2 regions of the Lactobacillus sp. ESL0680 genome follow, and region 2 is predicted to be linked to the other one. Evidence: riboswitches for the same ligand, from Rfam matches in the RefSeq annotation. Region 2 holds a riboswitch; the other holds the start of a gene.
The links. Region 2 has a riboswitch for FMN ahead of ribD (bifunctional diaminohydroxyphosphoribosylaminopyrimidine deaminase/5-amino-6-(5-phosphoribosylamino)uracil reductase RibD). Riboswitches for the same ligand answer to the same signal wherever they lie in the genome.
Positions count from the first base shown of each region.

Region 1: linked by a shared signal. The riboswitch ahead of OZX58_RS03940 (ECF transporter S component) and the one ahead of ribD (bifunctional diaminohydroxyphosphoribosylaminopyrimidine deaminase/5-amino-6-(5-phosphoribosylamino)uracil reductase RibD) in region 2 are both predicted to bind FMN.

Region 1 is NZ_CP113945.1:793,280-803,073, reverse strand. It holds gene OZX58_RS03965 (HU family DNA-binding protein) at 1-70, opposite strand, end outside; gene der (ribosome biogenesis GTPase Der) at 258-1,568, opposite strand; gene rpsA (30S ribosomal protein S1) at 1,635-2,846, opposite strand; gene cmk ((d)CMP kinase) at 2,919-3,593, opposite strand; gene OZX58_RS03945 (LysM domain-containing protein) at 3,637-4,146, opposite strand; gene OZX58_RS03940 (ECF transporter S component) at 4,243-4,884, opposite strand; FMN riboswitch at 5,025-5,139, opposite strand; gene OZX58_RS03935 (pseudouridine synthase) at 5,167-5,886, opposite strand; gene scpB (SMC-Scp complex subunit ScpB) at 5,886-6,494, opposite strand; gene OZX58_RS03925 (segregation/condensation protein A) at 6,484-7,221, opposite strand; gene OZX58_RS03920 (reductase) at 7,211-7,573, opposite strand; gene xerD (site-specific tyrosine recombinase XerD) at 7,582-8,490, opposite strand; gene OZX58_RS03910 (S1-like domain-containing RNA-binding protein) at 8,474-9,361, opposite strand; gene pyk (pyruvate kinase) at 9,474-9,794, opposite strand, start outside.
Region 2 is NZ_CP113945.1:209,803-219,596, reverse strand. It holds gene OZX58_RS01110 (glycoside hydrolase family 2 TIM barrel-domain containing protein) at 1-1,223, shown strand, start outside; gene ribH (6,7-dimethyl-8-ribityllumazine synthase) at 1,366-1,839, opposite strand; gene ribA (GTP cyclohydrolase II) at 1,841-3,067, opposite strand; gene ribE (riboflavin synthase) at 3,078-3,683, opposite strand; gene ribD (bifunctional diaminohydroxyphosphoribosylaminopyrimidine deaminase/5-amino-6-(5-phosphoribosylamino)uracil reductase RibD) at 3,684-4,730, opposite strand; FMN riboswitch at 4,850-4,986, opposite strand; gene OZX58_RS01085 (hypothetical protein) at 5,098-5,298, opposite strand; gene OZX58_RS01080 (amino acid racemase) at 5,443-6,189, opposite strand; gene OZX58_RS01075 (UDP-N-acetylmuramoyl-L-alanyl-D-glutamate--2,6-diaminopimelate ligase) at 6,202-7,773, opposite strand; gene OZX58_RS01070 (HAMP domain-containing sensor histidine kinase) at 7,819-8,973, opposite strand; gene OZX58_RS01065 (response regulator transcription factor) at 8,978-9,664, opposite strand.

The DNA.
Region 1 (9,794 bases), 580 kb from region 2:
TGGCTGCGTCTTTCTTAGTTAACTTAGTTCTTGAAGCTACTTCAGAAACTAATTCTGCTTTATTTGCCATCTGGACTTCACCTCCCAAAATTTGGGTCCACTTAACTAAACCCAAAGCCTATTCTTCAAACTGAAGAACGAGAAATAATGATTCTGATTTAATCACTGTTTCCATGAACCCAAAATAGCACAAAAGCCTTACTACAACAAGCTTTTTTGCCAAAAAGATTAATTTTTATGTATTTGTAATATACAAATTACTTTCGCTTACGTGCAATTATTTTAATTGGTGTACCTGTAAAATCAAAATTTTCTCTTAATTGATTTACTAAGAAACGTTGATAAGAAAAGTGCATCAATTCCGCATCATTAACAAAGACCACAAACGTCGGCGGGTTAGTCGAAACCTGGGTCATATAGTAAACTCTTAAACGTTTACCCTTAATCATTGGTGTTGGTACTAGTTTACTTGCCTCTAATAGTAAGTCATTGAGGACGCTAGACTGAATCCGCTGGTTTTGATTTTGGTAAACTTGCTTAACCATCTTAGGTATCTGGTCAAGCCGCTGGCCAGTTTTAGCCGAAACAAATAAAATCGGCGCATAATCAAGATACTGGAATTCTTGCCGAATTATTTGCTCAAACTCTTTAGCACTAGTACTGTTTTTCTTTGGCAAATCCCATTTGTTTACAATGATAATGATCCCGCGGCCAGCATCATGGGCATAGCCGGCAACGTGCTTATCTTGCTCGCGAATCCCTGTACTGGCATCTAAGACAAGGCAGACAACATCTGAGTGCTCAATTGCCCCCATGGCACGCATAACCGAGTACTTTTCCGTCTTTTCGTAAACCTTACCGCGACGTCTGATTCCGGCAGTATCAACAATTCGGAATTTGGTACCATCTTCTGAAACAAATGGACTATCAACCGCATCACGGGTCGTTCCTTCTTCATTATTGACGATAACCCGCTTTTCACCAACTAGTTGATTAACAATTGATGATTTACCAACGTTTGGTCGACCAATAACGCTAAAAGAAATCTGACCGTCATCTTTTTTATCCAAGTCTTTTGGCAATTCACTGACAATCCGGTCAAGCAAGTCACCAATCCCAGTACCATGAACACTGGATACAGGAATTGGATCACCAAATCCTAAACTATAAAAATCATAAATATCTGCCCGCTGCTCGGGATTATCAGCCTTATTTACGGCCAAGATAACCGGCTTTTTGGTGCGGTAAAGTAACTGCGCAATTCGCTCATCTAGGTCAGTTAAATGATTGGCAACACTGGTTAAAATCACGATCACATCAGCTTCATCAATCGCAATTTCTGCTTGCGCCCGAATTTCATCTTCAATGCGCCCGTTTTCCCATGTAATACCACCAGTATCAATTAGGTCAAACTTTTGCCCCATCCACTCAGCTTGGGCATAATTACGGTCACGAGTTACGCCGGGCTTATCTTCAACAATTGCCAAACGCTCATTAATAATCCGGTTGAAAAGCGTTGATTTACCAACATTTGGTTGGCCAACAATAGCCACTACTGGTAAAACCATCTTTCAGCCTCCTTTTATAATATAAAATAAAAAAAGCCGGCTATTCAGTCGGCTTTTTTATTATGATTAACGACGGTCCTTTAATTGGTCACCAATAATGTCACCTAAAGCGAAACCGCTGTCTTCGTTGTTCATGTACTTCTTGTTAACAGAGTTGTTTCTGTTGTTGTATGAACTGTGTGAACGAGAACCTTCGTTGTCAGAGCCTTTAGAATCAGCTGCCTTCATTGAAAGTGAAATCCGACGTTCACTTGGGTCAATGTTCAAAACCTTAACCTTAACAGTTTGGCCAACTTCCAAAACATCACTAGGTTTGTCCACGTGCTTGTATGAAATTTCTGAAACGTGAACTAAGCCTTGAATACCATCAGCAACTTCAACGAAAGCACCGAAGTTAGTCAATGACTTAACTTCACCTTCAAAGATGTCGCCTTCATGTAATTCTGAAGTAGCTTGTTCAAATGGAGAAGGTTCTGTTTGCTTGATTGAAAGGGAGATGCGATGTCTGTCATCATCAATACCAATAACTTTGACCTTAACATCTTGACCAGCCTTTAATACATCGCTAGGCTTATCAACGTGCTTGTATGAAATTTCTGAGATGTGAACTAAACCGTCAACACCACCAACATCAACAAAGGCACCAAAGTTAGTCAAACGAGAAACTTTACCTTCAACAACATCACCAACAACTAATTGTGATGCTACTTTATCAAAGGCTTCTTCACGTTCTTCTTCGATTAAATCCTTGTGTGAAAGAATCAGACGATTCTTGCCTGGATCAATTTCGGTAATCTTAAGTTTCATTGTCTTACCAATGTAAGGCTTAAGATCAGAAACGTAACGGTTAGAAATAAGTGAAGCTGGCAAGAATCCTCTAGTACCAACATCAACTAATAAACCACCACGAACAGAAGCTGTGACAGTACCTTCGATAGTTTTACCTGCTTCGAAGTCTTTTTGTAATTCGTCATAAGCTTCTCTTTCCTTAAGACGAGTTACTGAGAAGAAGAACTCACCGTTTTCCTTGTCGCCGCCGGCTTTTCTCAAAACTAAAGCCTTAAGCTTGTCGCCTGGCTTAACAAGGTCACGTAAATCGGCGTTGCGGTCTGAAGTGAATTCACGACGTGGGATTACACCTTCGACACCGGCATTTTCAACACCGACATCGATTTGGCCGTCTTCAACGTCTAATACTTCTACATCGACGATATCTCCGACCTCAACTCCTTGCATTTGTTTCAATGCATCTAAAAATTGATTACTGTTTTCTGACATTATTTACCTCCCAATATCATAATCTAATTCTAAATGAAAGTGAGATATTTTTCTACTGTTTTAGCCCCTTTTTTATAGTTTTTTTTGACTTTTTTTAATTTCGGCTAAAATTGCGGCCACTACTTGGTCGATTGACATCGATGTTGTGTCAATTTCGACTGCATCTGCTGCCTTTTTTAAGGGTGAAACTTCACGATGTGAATCCTTATAGTCACGGCTGGCAATATCCTGTTCGATTTCAGCAACGGTCTTGTCAGACTTAATGCCCCGTTCCTGCAAATCAAGCATCCGCCGCTTGGCTCTAGAAGCTGGAGTTGCCACTAAAAAGATTTTAACTTCGGCATTAGGCAGAACCGTTGTTCCAATATCCCGGCCATCCATAATCACATTAACCTTGCCGGCCATTTGCCGCTGCAGACTAACCATCTTAGCTCTCACGCCAGCCAAAGCAGACACCTGTGAGACATTAGCTGAAATTTCGGGTGTGCGAATTTCTTGAGAAATATCTTGGCTGCCGGCAAATACTTTTTGTTCACCGTTAACAACCTTGAGTTCAATGCCAACCTGGTCAATTGCCGTTAAAATTCCAGCTTCATCCCCATAATCAAGATGCTGCTCTCTGGCAATTACCGTACATGCGCGATACATCGCTCCAGTGTCAATATAAATAAAATCTAATTTTTGCGCAATAATTTTTGCGACTGTACTTTTGCCAGCTGAAGCTGGACCATCAATTGCTACTTGCATTCAATCAAAAAGGGACGTCTTAGTCCCTCTCCTTTCTCAATAATTATTTTAATTTAAGTGTTTGACCAGCATTAACATGTCCATCAGCATCAAGATCATTGAGCTGAGTTAATGTTTGCGGCGAAACATTATTCTTTTTGGCAATACTATTTAAAGTATCACCATCTTGAACGACATATTGGTCAGCCTGGTCAGTCTTTTGGTTAGTCAACGTCTTCTTTGTCTTGGTCTTAGCTGCTGATTTAGCTGGACTTGTAGATTTTTTCTTAGTAGTCAACTTATTTTTATGCTTAGCCTTCTTAGCCTTAATCTTAGTCTTTCTTTTCTTTGCATGCTTAGCGGGCTTTTTAGTCGTTTTTTGTAGTTCGACAGCCTGTTCCGTGGTCTGACCACTTGAAGCCAAGTGATGAACAACAGGAACAAGAGCAACAATTACAATGGCAAGGATTGCCACAGTTGCCAGCCAGCCCTTAGAATGCGACTTATAAGTTACAGTCCTCGGTTCATCTGGACGTGCATAATGTTTATATGGTTTTTCCTGTTTCTGATTCATCAAAATACCTCGATTCACCTAACTTGTTTAATTTTAGCATATTTACCAATCTTTTTGGATAAAAAAATCGGCCATTTACATGACCGACCTTTTAAATTATCTCTTTAAATTAAAATTCTTTTGAACAAAAGGTTTTAAATTACGTAAAACTGCTTCAAATAATAGGTAAACAACAATGCTGTTGATTAATCCCTTTAAGAGGTTAAACGGAACAATTATGCCAAAAATATATGTCCCCATTGATGGAATATGCAGTAACTGTCCCAAATAGACCTTTTCGGTGAAGCCCAATAAGCCGGAATAACCATGAATTGCTGGCAGATTAGGTACCGTAGTTACGGCATACATTGGCGTCAAAATCAACGCATTGAGGGTTGCCAAAACTACTGCCATTGCAATTGTCCCGCAAATCAAACCAATGATCGGCTTCACGTGCCGCTTCATGCCGCTGGTTTCATCATGCTTCACGTGTCTAGTAACAAAATAGAATGGTAAGGCGTAACAAACTGATGCAATTAAAGCTGCTAATTGGCCAACGATACTTGCCAAATTAAAACCACTATAAATTAAACTTAACAGCATTCTGATAATCGCAATGAAAATCCCCGGCCAAATGCCAAACAGAAACATTCCAATTGTAACGATGACGTCAGAAAAATCAAACTTTAAGAAATTCGCATTTGGTAAAATAGGAATCCCTGTAAATTTAATAATGACAAACCCTACTGCACCAAACATCGCACAAGCGATTAATAATGCTAAATTACTCGTACTCTTACTCTTCAAAAAACTTACCTCCAAACAAGAATAGGTCTGTTGCTCCCCAGCAACAGACCTATTAAAAGTAAGCGTTTTTAATTTACTTTTCTTTTAGTTTAGTCTGTCTTCTTTCATCTAGACTCTAACTATCGGTATCTCAAAAGATTCCACCACTTGCGTGGGTCGTGGACTTGCACCACCGGTCGGGATTTTCACCCTGCCATGAAGACAACAAACTCTGTATTTAATTCTATCAATATATTAGTCCACGTGCTTTAATCTGTCAACTTCTTCGTGAGTCAATTCGCGATATTTGCCAGATACAAGCCCATCAAGTGTTAAAAAAGAGTATTTTTCTCGGGCTAATTTTTCAACTTGATGATTAACTGCCTTAAACATGTTCTTAACTTGATGATAATGCCCCTCATGAATGGTTAATTGGACAATTTGGCGGTTACGCTTCTTATCTGTACGAATGACTTTTACCTTAGCTGGAGCACTCTTATGGTGGTCAAATTCGACTCCGCGCGCCAACTTTTTGCTTTCTTCGGGTAATAATTGGCCCTCAATGCGGGCAACATAAACCTTGGCTACCTTATTGCGCGGGTGCATCAATAAATTAGCCAGTTCGCCATCATTAGTCATTAATAATAAACCCGACGTATCATAATCTAGCCGGCCTACTGGGTATAAACGGTATGGTAAATCACTAAAATAATCAACTACCGTCTTTCGCCCCTTATCATCACTTGCTGTCGAAATAACCCCGCGCGGCTTATAAAATAAATAAGTATGCAGGCTTTCGCGCTCAATTGGTTCACCATCAACCGTAATATTACTAAAAGTTTCTACTTTAGTTCCAAGCTTAGTGACAATTTCACCATCTACAGTGACGCGACCCTCCGTAATCATTTTTTCAGCCTTACGTCTTGAGGCAATTCCTGCCTCAGCAATTACTTTTTGTAAACGTTGTAACGTCATTATTTTTCTCCCTTTTGCATGCTAGCCAAGTTCTTGTCAGCCTGACCCTTAGCCGCAAATAAATCTATTTCGCCATCCGCATTAATACTATCATCTTCAAAATCTTCAATTAATGGCAAATCTGCTAAACTTTGGTAACCAAAATATTGCAGAAAGTAGTCGCTAGTGACATATAAGTTAGGATGCCCCGGTGCTTCTTTTTTCCCGTTAATCCTAACCAATCCGCGCCAAATTAAAGTTTGCAATGCACCAGACGAATTAACTCCGCGAATATCATCAATTTCAACCCGAGTGATTGGCTGGCGATAAGCAACAATCGCCAAAATCTCCAAAGCCGATTGACTTAATGTCTTAGTTAAATCTTTTTGAAAATAACCCTCGACCGTCTTGGCAACCTCAGGACGGGTTGTTAACTTGTAATTTTGGTTGATATGTAACAATTGCAGCCCCGAATCAGGATTCTCCTGCAGCTTATCAGCTAAATCTTTAGTTAATTCGCGTAAAGCTGCCTGACCTACCGCTAATAATTCACATAAATTATCATCAGCAATCCCGTTATCGCCTGCCACATACAGCAAAGCTTCTAATTGCGCAATCTTACTTGGCATCGATATCAATTCCCTCTAATTCTAAATCGCCATATGCTCGCGCCTGGCTGACCTTGATTTTTTGTTTTTTGCATAACTCCAATAGTGCCAAGAATAGACCAATTATATCTGACAAATTACGCATTTGGTCACTGCACGCAAAAAAACTGACCTTTTTGCGGCCGGCAGTTTTTTCCTGCAAAAAATTAATCATTTCTGTAATTGGCGTTTCTTTTACTTCTACTGATGCAATATCGGGCTGCCTAATTTTCAGCCGCTGCAATACAGCAATAAAAGTATTCGTCAATTCCGTTGCCGTAATCTGACCACTTGGCAGTGGCTGAACCTTCTTAGTTTGCGGAATACTTTCTTCCTTAGCCGCAGTAATTGGCACCATTTCGTTGCGCTTCTTAAAATATGCCGATATCTTTTTAAAGACTGAATATTGCACCAATTGTTGAACTAACTCATCCCTTGGATCGTCTTCAGGCTCATCTGCGATAAAATCATTCTGAGGCAACAATGATTGTGACTTAATTCGTAAGAGCGTTGATGACATTACAAAATACTCGCCGGCAATTTGCAAGTTCAATTGCTGCATTTGCTGCAAATAAGCTAAATATTGACTTGTAATTTGGGCAATCGGGATATCATAAATATCAATTTTTTGCGACTTAATCAAGTGCAGCAGTAAATCCAGCGGTCCTTCAAAGTTAGGCAGTTCTAAAGTTAAATTATCACTCATGATGTTTATCTTCTATTAAGTATTTAAGTAAGTAGGTCCATTCAGGCAAAGCCGTTACCTTCTTCTTCGGGTTCGTGGCTGCTAATTCGCGAACGGCCGCAGATTCGCACTTCGCATTACGATAATCCGGCGCAAATGACAGATAACGAATAATAATAAAATTAGCATCATTTTGCGTGCCAATAACCCCCACAAAGTTAGCCTCATCTCCGCGATATAGGTAAAGCTGAAACTCCGAACTAGTCTTATTCAAATTTATTTCTTCTTTTAAATTGGCAAGATTTTTAAAATCTGGTAAGTAAGACAAGAGGCCCATTGCAACCTTTTCTTTGTCACTTTTACATTCAATTAACATTTAATCACCTAAGTTCGTGGATGCGTTTTGGCATAGACTTGTAAAATATGCTTTTGCGATAAATTAGTATAAATTTGGGTGGTGCTGATATCAGAATGACCCAAAATTTCCTGTACAACCCGCAAATCAGCACCATTTTCCAATAAATGCGTCGCAAAAGTATGTCGCAAAGTATGTGGTGTCACATCTTTAGTTATTCCCGCCATCTGGCAATAACGTTTAATAATCTGCCAAACAGCTTGGCGAGTTAATGAACCGCCGCGATTATTAAGAAAAATATAATCGTTAGCCTTCCCGGTTTTTAGGAGTAGTGGTTCACGAACCTTAGTCTGATAACTTTCAATCCACGAAATCGCAACTGTACTAATCGGAATTAACCGCTCCTTAGAGCCTTTACCCAAAACCTTCAGCAGTTTTAATTCTTCATGCAAATCATCAAATTTCAAATTAATTAACTCACTGACCCGAATTCCTGTCGCATATAGCGTCTCAAGTAAAGCTCGGTCACGTAAACCCAACTTTTGGTGAACATCAGGTTGTGCCAGCAAACTTTCAACTTCATCAACTGTCAAAGCTACCGGCAACCGCTGCTCCTTTTTGGGTGGGTCAATTTCCAGCATGGGATTTAATTTCTGAATGTTTTGCCGTGCTAACCACTGGTAGAACTTGCGCAAACTTGAGATCATCCGGCTAATCGAACTAGTCGCCTTGTTCAAGTCGCGCTGCTGGGCCAAAAAAGCATCAATATCTAATGCCTTAGTTGGCCAAGACGTAAAATTTTCTTGCGTTAAAAAAGCAAGAAATTCCGTTAAATCTTGGCGGTAGGCTGTAATCGTATTGGCACTTAGACCACGTTCAATTTGACTATAACGCAAATAATCTTCAATCTGTTCCTGCAATTTACTCATTTTGGTCATCATTTGGATCGTTGACTAGGCTGATTGTTCCACTAACCTTGTCTTCAGTAATGTATCTTCCCTTTAACAGGTGGCCCAAAGCACGTTTAAAAGCAGACTTAGAGATGCCAAAGTAATTCTTGATCTCTTGGGCATCGGACTTATCGTAAAACGGTAAGGTTTTCGTCTTCATTCGGCGCAAACTCATCAAGACCATCTGGGCATCATCGTCAATTTCTTCAAAAGCCCGCGGTAAACTACTCAAATTAAGCCGGCCATACTGACTAATGCCAACAACACGCCCCTTAAATTGTTCACCTAACCGCAATGGCCGCGCCATCTGTGATGAATGGACAAAACCTAGGTAATATTCCTTAGTAATTACAAAGGCACCTAATTCCCGACTAGCATAAACCGTACCAAAGATATTTTTATTTTCCATATCATTAGGAAAATGTGCTGATAATTGCTCAAAAATATTTTCATCAGCTAATTTGGCCCAAACACGGTCTTTCTCGTCAGTTACCAAATGAACTAACAGCTGATCGTCTTTGCGAGGCCAGCGATCCTTATCAAAAGGAAGGTCATCAACCGACAAAACGACATCTTTATCCGGCAAACCAATATCGACAAAAACGCCTAGGTTATACTTGACCTCAGTAACCTTGCCCCAACCATACTGGTCTTTCTGCGCAAATGGTAAAAACTGTGTCATTTCACGATTGTGCTGCTTATCATCATACAAAAAGCCGCGAACTTCATCACCAATCTTTGGTTTTTCCTCTTGGGTAATTTCCTTACGCTTTAATTCATAAGTAATGCCGTCAATTTGCACGTAATACGCGTCTTCATTTTGATCAATTACTTTACCTGTTTCAATCGTGCCTAACATAGTCACTTCTCCTAATTTTACATAATTCTATCTTTATTAAGTATAAAAGAAAATCGTGCAAAATAAAATAGCCAGCACTCAAGCTGACTATTTTATTTAATTTTAGCATTTATTACAGGTTAGAAATTTCACCTTGGTAAATGGCACCACGACGTGCATCAACCGTAATGGTGATACCACTGGCAATCTTTTCCGTTGCATCAGTAACCCCAACAACAACTGGAATGCCAAGTGACAGACCAACAACAGCAGCGTGTGAAGTCAAACCAGATGCTTCAACTACTAAACCAGATGCCTTCTTAATTGCTGGCATGTAATCAGGATCTGTAGTCTTAGCAACTAAAATGTCGCCTTCCTTAACCTTGCTGTTAGCTTCTTCGGCACTGTTTGCGACAACTGTCTTACCAACAACAGAGCCATTACCAACACCTAA
Region 2 (9,794 bases):
CTGAAGTTAAACAAGATTATGCAAATATTCAAATAACCATTGATTCAAAAGGATTTAGTGTTCAAAATCGTAATTTATTTGTTGATACTTCTAATTTAAATTTTGTTGCTAAAATACTTAAAAATGGATCTACTATTTGGACCAAAAATTTCAACATAATAGTTGCACCACAAGCTGAAAGTGAACAAGAACTAGCTTGGACAAAGCAAATTAAACTTGATCAAGAAAGCGAATATACAGCCGAAGTTTCTGTACAACTTAAAGAAAAATGTCTTTGGGCTAACAAAAATTTTGAAATTTCCTTTAAACAGGATAATATCCAAACTTATTATCCAGTTCCCACGCCCCTAACTTCTAATATCAAAATTATCACAGGCAGTACTAATATTGGCGTACTAGGAAACAACTTTAGTGTGCAATTTTCTAAAGAACAGGGTGGCCTAACATCTTATAATTTTGAAGGCCACGAATTTATCTCTGATATTCCACAAATATCTTTCTGGAGAGCTACAACAAATAATGATCAAGGCTGTCATGCACAGCATGATTTAGGCCAATGGCTCATCGCAGGAGAATTCCAAAAATTAGTTAATACTAAAATCTCTACTACTAAATCAGCCGTATCGATCGTATTTACTTATCAACTAGCATTACATCCGGTAATTGAAACTCGTATTTCTTATCAAATCGATAGTACGGGATTATTACTTGTTACTGCTATATATCCAGGTCAAACTAATTTATCCATAATTCCAGCTTTTGGTATTGATATTAAAGTGCCTAAGCAATATCACAACTATACGTTTTATGGTTTAGGGCCAGATGAAAATTATAATGACCGAAAAGAAGGAACTAAGTTAGGTATTTATAGCGGAACAGCATCCAAAAATTTCACTCCTTATCTTGTACCACAAGAAGCTGGAAATCATTGCGAAACACGTTGGCTAAAAGTGACTGACGATACAGGATTAGGACTGCAATTTTCTTGCATTGACACACCGTTTGAACAAAGTGTATTACCATATAGTGAATACGAAATTGAAAATGCTAAGCATCAGTTTGAATTACCCAATCCATACTGTACACGAATTAGAATTCTTAAAAAACAAATGGGTGTTGGTGGTGATGATTCTTGGGGTGCACCTGTTCATTCACAATATCAAATACCATCAGAAAATAAAATGACATTACAATTTTATTTAAAAGGAATTGATAGTAAATAAACCTTTTTATTGTATTTCACTTATTGATTAAATTTTCACCTGACTTTTTAGTTATTATATGAAATTATTTTAATATCACTCAAAAAAGCCATGACTTCTTCTCAGTCATGGCTTTTAAACATGTATTTATGTAAGTAATGTACTATAAATTATTAATCTGCTCTTCTAAACTCAACACTTCTAAGATATCTGTTGCACATTCAGCACCCTTATTACCAGATTTACCACCAGCACGATCAGTTGCTTGAGCAACAGTATCGGTCATCAAAACGCCAAACATTACCGGCACTGAGCCATTAGCAGTTGATGCCGCTAATTGTGATGCGGTACCTTCACAAACGTAAGTATAATGGTCAGTTTCACCGCGAATAACAGCTCCCAAAGCAATAATACCATCAACCTTACCGCTTTTAGCTAAACAGTTAACTGTCCGCGCAATTTCATATGCGCCTGGGACATGGACAACTACAATATTGTCACTAGCTACACCCGACATCTCTAACTGCTCTATGGCACCATTAAGCAGCCGATCAGTTACAACACCATTGAATTTGGCAACGACAATTCCGATCTTTTTATCTTGTCCAGCCACTAATTTTCCTGTAATTTCTTTCATTTTAATCTACCTCGTTTAAAATATGATTCATTTCGTGCTTTTTCGTACTCAAGTATTGTCTGTTTTCTTCAGTAAGGCCTACTTCCATGGGAATGCGCTCAACGACCTTAACACCAAAGTTTTCCAGCTGCTCAACCTTATCTGGATTGTTAGTCATTAATTTAACTTCTGTGATGCCTTTTTGGCGTAAAATTTCGCCGGCAACATTATAGCGCCTTGCATCAACTGGCAAGCCTAATTGCTGGTTGGCTTCTACCGTGTTCATGCCTTCATCCTGCAATTTATATGCACGTAGCTTGTTTTCAAGACCAATTCCGCGGCCTTCTTGACGCAAGTATAAGACTGCACCTGAACCATTTTCTTCAATTCTAGTCAAAGCTTCTGCTAATTGCGCACCACAATCGCAACGCTTAGAACCAAAAACATCCCCAGTTAAGCATTCACTGTGCAGCCGAAGTAAAAGCGGTTCGCCGGCTTTAACTTCACCCTTACTAATCAATAGTGTTGGCTGCTTTTCCGGATGCTTATTATCTCTGAAACCTTCAAGTTGGAAATGACCATATTTAGTTGGAAAATCAACTTTAGTAACAGATTCAATGGCCAAATCCTTATTCTCTTGCCGCTTACGGTATTCAATTAATTCTTCAATTGTTAAGTAAGGAATGCCTAAGCCTTCTGCTAGTGCCTTCAAGTCCTTACGCCGTGCCATTGTACCGTCTTTTTTAATGCATTCACAGATAAAGCCAACTGGGGCAACTCCAGCTAGACGTGCCAAGTCCAGTGCGGCTTCAGTATGACCTGTCCGCTCCAAAACGCCGCCTTCTTTAGCAACTAATGGAAAAACATGGCCGGGATGATAAAAGTCGTCCCATTGACTATCGGGATCTGCCAATTTTTTAATCGTCTTAGCCCGGTCAAAAGCAGAAATACCGGTTGTTGTCTCAGTTGAATCAACACTCATCGTAAAGGCGGTCCCAAAAGTATCATTTGAACCTGTTTCAAGTGGACTTAACTGCAAACGGTCAGCGTATTCTTTACTCATTGGTACACATAACAATCCGCGTGCCTTGGTAATCATCGTGTTAACCATTTGCGGCGTTACCTTTTCTGCTAAACCGATCATATCACCTTCAGATTCACGCTGCGGTGAATCTGCCACAATAACCAAGCCGCCATTTCTCAGATGGTCAAGAATTTTGGCCATTTTTTCGTTTAATTCGTCCTTCATTTTTATCCTCCTAAAATTCTTTCTTCCAAGCCTGGATTTGCTTAACTGCATAACGGCCAATCATGTCAACTTCGATGTTAACGTGATCGCCAACTTGGCAATTGGCTAAAGTAGTATTCGCAATAGTAAATGGGATTAGACTAACACCAAAGACATCATTTTCTGCCATTGTGACTGTCAAACTAATACCATCAATTGCAATTGAACCTTTCTCGACAATATATGGATCATACTTGTGCGGCACTTGAAAACGCAATTCGATCGAATTTTCTGTTTCAGTGCGCTTAATTAATTCCGCAGTTGTATCAACATGCCCAGCAACAATATGACCATCAAGCGTGCCATTTGTACTAACAGATGGTTCCAAATTTACTAAGCTGCCCTTGGTTAACTTACCTATATTTGTCCGCTTCATCGTTTCTGGCATGACATCAACAGTAAACTCATCATTCTTCCATTCAGTTACCGTTAAGCAAATACCGTTGACCGCAATACTTGCACCGAGCGGCAGATTTTTTTGTGCCATTTTCGCTGAAGTAATCCCTAACTTCGCATGCTTTTCTGTAATATCTAAGCGCGTAATTTTGCCTGTACCCTGAATTATTCCTGTAAACATTTATTTTCTCCTTGCGCAAATGCGCACATCTTGACCTAATTGGTGGACATCAAGAAGTTGATACTGCAGTTTTTTAGTTAAAGCCGGTCCCACTGCTGCTGGTAAGCCGGCACCACCCAAAACTTGCGGCGCAATATAAGCAATAATTTCATCTGCTAAATCAGCGGCAATAAATTCGGCTTGAATTTGACTGCCGCCCTCAACTAGCAGTGACTGAATTTCACGTTGTCCTAGTAAGTCCACAATTTTTTCTGGTGTCCACTTTTCAGCTGTCAGACATTCAATGTTTTCGCCTAATTTTTTAGTTAGCGTCTGCTCACTCAAAAGCCAAATCTGTCCTGGCAATTGAAATAATTGCTTATTAAAATCAAGTTGATTGGCATCCCGCGTGACGACAATCCTGATTGGCGGAATTGGCAAATTTTTAATCCTAACTGTTAACTGTGGATCATCAATACGTAAGGTGTTGGCGCCAATTAAAATTGCCTGTCGATTGCAGCGCAACTTCTGCACATCAATCTGTGCCTTATCACCTGTCAAAAATGTGCGCTTTTGCCCAGCTTCATTAATCTTGCCATCAAGTGACATTGCATACTTGAGGGTCACAAACGGTCGCTTTTTTTGATAGAAAAAGTTATAACGGTCATAAAGCTGCTCCACGCCACCGATTACTTCAGTTTCAAGGCCACGCTCTTCTAAATATCTCATTCCCTTGCCGCCAACAACTTGATGCGGATCCACTTGACCAACAACCACGCGCTTAATACCTGCATTGACGACCTTTTGACAGCACGGCGGCTGCTTGCCGTAATGACTGCATGGCTCTAGCGTTACATACAAGGTCGCACCCTTTGCCAATTTCGGATCAGCTAAATGTGACAAGGTGTTAATCTCTGCGTGCTCTTTACCATATTGGTGGTGATAGCCCGTTGCTAAGACTTGGCCATCTTTAACCAGAACCGCGCCAACAAGCGGATTAGTCCACGTCATTCCTTGCGCTTTTAATGCTTCATCGACCGCCATTTGCATATAATCTGTATCCTGCACTACTTTCACTTCCTAAATATCAAAAAAAGACCCCTTTGATTATTTCAACGAGGTCCATTTATTATTAACCAAATATGATTTCTGCAGTCAAAAACGACGCGAGTCAAATATTAGCTTAATTTGTTCTTCTCCCATCCAGACTTTAACTGTCGGTGCTAGACTCACACTAGCTCCACCGCGATGTACGCGGGTCACGGACTTCAGCCATAAGGCTGTCACCGTCGGTCAGGAATTACACCCTGCCCCGAAGAAACCGTATTCAATTACTTTAAGAATAAGCGATAGCTTACCAAATGTCAATAGTAAAAGTTATAGAAAAATACACTTTATTAATTAAAGACTAACTAAGTCCCTTGGCTCTAGCATTCTAACTTAATAACATTTTCCAATCAGTTAAGCTTACTGGCAGATTATTATTTTTACTAAAATACTTTTTAAATGCCTTAGTAAACACTAAGCGTTGATCGCGATGTTGATAAATATCTTTGAGCGTCAAGCAAGCAGTTACTGCTAAGTTAACGACTAAAATGATTAACAAGCCAATTAATATATATAAAAGATAAAGCATCATACGACCCTCCAGTAATTATTTTTAAATATTGTATCACTTTAATAATACACTAAACGATAATCGTGAAATTGTCAATCCTTTTTATAGAATCGCTTACCTAAAAAAAGAAGAATCTGACATCTCAGATTCTTCTTTTAAACTTTAATATAAATATTTTTTAGTAGCTTCTTTGGGATCCATGCCTGCACGGATCTTCAGCGACAATTCAATCGCCACATCGGCAATAATTGACTGCGGATCAATCACATTGTACGGGTGATCTGGCGCTTTTTCCTGGGCTAGCGATAATTCAGTACAGCCAAGTAAAATCACATTGCAGCCATATTTATCATGCATTAATTGCAAAATATGATGGTATAGCTCACGATTGACTACACCCTTTTCCTTGATATTAGAATATATCAGTTCAGTGACCAGCGGCTGAATTTCTGAACCACCAAGCTCAACTTCACGCCCAACTGCCTGAATCTCATCAGCGTACAAGTGGTCGTAAATCGAACCTTCGGTGGCAATCACCCCTATTTTAGGTTCATCCGGATATTGCTCGATAAACTGATGCACAGCAATGCGCATCATGTGCAAAAAGGGTATGTCCGTCAGCTTCGCAAGGTCATCATAAAAATAATGCGCGGTATTACATGGCATAACGAAAAAATCCGGTCCTAATTTTGCTTGTCCCAAAACATCAGCACGCAAATCAACCAAGCAATTGGGTTTGGTATGATCCTTAATATACGCTGTTCGGTCCGGAATTTGCGCATCATTAACCAAAATATAATTTAAATAATCCTGGTCCTTGGTAATTTTTACCCGATGATTTAACAAGCGAACGAAACTTTCAGTAGCCATCGTCCCCATACCGCCAATAATACTAAAAAAATGCTTCATTTTTCTGCTCTTTTACTTATTAAAGTGCTCTTTTTGACCTTCCAAGTTATCAATGACCTGTTGGGCAACAACAATATCTGATGGATATGGGGTATCAATGCCGCGGACCTTTTGGAAGCCATCAGCACCCTTACCGCAAATTAGCACCACATCACCAGAATGAGCCATACTTATCGCATCATGAATCGCCTTATTGCGGTCAAGTTCAATTGTCACATCAACCTTATCATGATCGATTCCGGCATTAATCTCTTCCGCAATCTCCTTCGGATCTTCAAAGCCCGGATCATCTGATGTCAAAAAGGCCTTGTCAGCATATGCATTCAAACTTTGACTAAAGCCCGGTCTGCGTGAAACGCCCTTATCACCGGGAGCTCCGACAACGACAATAATTTTTGGATTATTAAACTCGCGCTGCATAAAGCCCATTAGTGCCATCATTGATGCCTTATTATGGGCATAATCAACAACCACAATCCCGTGATCCTTGGTCACTTCTGTTTGCATTCTACCCGGAACCGTAACGTCGCTAATTCCTTTAGCAGCAGTATCATGGTCTAAGCCCGCTAGGCCAGCACCAATAATTGCAGCTGTGCCGTTTGACTCGTTAAAGTCACCCAGCATCTTCAATTGATAATCTCCGGCAATCTTTAACTCTTTGGCCTTATCGGTAGCACACAAAACTTGGAAGCGTGTTTCCGCCATATCGCTTTCTTTTGAAGCAAAACGGAAGTCGATTGGTGCTTTTAGATTAGGATTAGTAAATTTTTCATCCGCGAATAGATAAATACTATCAGGATCTGTTGTCGTAGTTGCCGCAGCGTAAATTTCGTCAAAATGGTCACTTTGCGCATTAATAATACACTTACGAGCATTAACCATTAACTGCAACTTGCAGTGCAGGTAATCCGCAAAGTTCGGGTGCTCGTTTGGTCCAATATGATCCGGTGAAATATTTAGGAAAAAGCCTAAATCATAAGTTAAACCAAAGACCCGGTTCTTTTTATAAGCTTGGCTGGAAACTTCCATTACCAAATGTGTCATGCCATTGTCGACAGCCCGGCGCATATCACGGAATAAGTCCAGTGACTCCGGCGTTGTCAAACTTGACTTGAAGGTATCCTCTGGATTAGTGCCGACAACATCATTAACTGATGAAATCAGCGCGGTCTTGCCGCCATTAACCTGGTCCAGCATCCCTTTAATAAAGTAAGCTGTCGTCGTCTTACCCTTTGTTCCCGTGATGGCCACAACAAATAGGTCATCTTGCGGAAAGCGGAAAAAGGCAGCTGACAATAATGCCATTGCCTTAGAAACATCGCGCACGATTAACGCGTGCATCCCCTTGCCTTCCGGATAAGGCTGCTCGGCAACGTAACAATTAGCCCCATTGTCCTTAGCCATTGATAGGTAAGTCGGTCGAAAGCCAGCACCCTTGCAGAAAAACAAGGTGTTGGTCTTAATGTCGCGTGAATCATAGGAAACATACTCCATTTTGGTCGCGACCGTATCTTGAACAGCACTTGATTTCAACAAGTGGTGTTCTTTTAAAATTAAAATACAGGTATTTAAAGAAATACTCATTCTGTGCCCCTCTGTTTTTTTATCTCAGTCAAAATTATATCACAGCTAGCCGATTGTTTTACCATTCTTTAAGTCCAGTGGTAATTGAATAATAAAGCTAGTCCAATTGTCGTTGGATTCACAGCGGATTTTACCATGATGCAAATCAACAATGCTCTTAGTAATTGATAGGCCCAAGCCTGTCCCACCAGTCTGCGTATTGCGTGAAGTTTCCACACGGTAGAAGCGCTCAAAAATTTTCTTCAGCGATGCCTGCGGAATCTTCGCCCCGTTGTTTTCTACCCGGAGCTCGACTTCATTATCATTTACCAAATTAGCAATCAACTTAATCTGACTTGCACCAGTGCCGTACTTGAGCGCATTAGCAATCAAGTTGTTATAAACCCGGACCAACTTTTCCGGATCAGCTTGAATTGTCAGGTCTTTGGGGCGAACTTCAATTTGAAACTCGATATTCTTGTTCTGAGCTTCAAATTCAAACCCCGCTGCCACTTGTTCCAACATTGAAAAGATGTGCAATGGCGACAAATTCAGTTTCGTTGTTGTCGACTTCAGCGTTGTGTATTCAAGTAAGTCATGAGCCAGCGATTTCATCTGTTCTGCCTTAGTGTAGGCAATATCCAAATATTTTTGCTGGTCCGCTGGGTCTGATACTCCCGTTTTTAGCAGGCCTAAATAACCGATAATCGACGTCAAGGGTGTCCTAATATCATGCGAAACATTACTAATTAGTTCATCTTTGGACTGCTCGATTGCCTTTTCTTCATTAATTGCGGTCACCGTACTGTCAACCAAGGAATTGATTGAGTCAATCACCTTTTGCAGGTCTGTCTTAACCTTAAAAGAAATGCAGTGGTCAAAGTGCCCTTGGGCAATATAATGTAATTCCGAAATTACGTGCCGCAATTGCATCTGGTGGTAGCGGCGAATTAGGCGCCAATACAGTACTAGCAAATCTCCAGCACCCATCAGTAGCAAAAAGGTATGCTGCCATGACCACAAATGCCGCCCGCCATAAATGGTAATTGTTTCCTTTAAGAAGTAAATGCCATTAATCAGGTTCTTATCACGCAAAATGGTCAGATTAACCAAAATAATGATTGATAAGTTAAGTAACAGTAGCAACACAACCGTAATGACGCCTTCAGCAAACAGTTCGCTCTTTTCTGCAGCTGTTAACTTGACGCGTTCTTTTTTCATTTAATTAAGCCTCAACCTTGTAGCCAACTCCCCAAACTGTCTGAATAACATCCTCGCCGCCTGTAGCTTTTTGAATTTTATCACGTAAGTGTGACACGTGGACCATAACAGTCTTAGCTGAAACAATCGATTCCTGCTGCCAAACACGCTCAAAAATTTCATCAGCTGAGAACACCCGGTTAGGATGACTGGCTAACAGATACAAAATTCCAAACTCTAACGCAGTCAACTGAATGTCCTTGCCATCAATTGTCTTAACTTCATGTGAATCACGGTTAATCACCAGCGGTCCGACTTCCAGAACATCCGGCTTTTCATCCTTAACCTGCTTTTGACTGCGGCGTAAGAGCGAGCGTACCCGCGCCATAACTTCCAGTGGGTTAAATGGCTTAGACACATAATCGTCAGCCCCAGTGATTAGCCCTTGAATCTTGTCCATATCACCAGTCTTAGCTGAAACAATAATAATTGGAATATCTGAATCCTTGCGCACTTCTTTAATGACATCAATTCCACTCATATTCGGCATCATCACGTCCAAAATCATTAGCGCAATATCTGGTGTAGTCGTCAGGCGCGTAATTGCTTCCTTGCCGCTATATGCCGCAACCGGTGTGTAACCCTCATTTTTAAGATAAATGCTCAACAACTCAACGATTTCTTTATCATCATCAACAACCAAAATTTTCATAGGGCGAATCCTCCCCTTTATTTAATTTCTATAAATAATCGTGCAATAAAGCCTATGCCTAATATTTTAATCATTTTTAAGACTAAAACCTACTAATCAGACAGAATTTTATCTTTTTATTAAAAAAAGA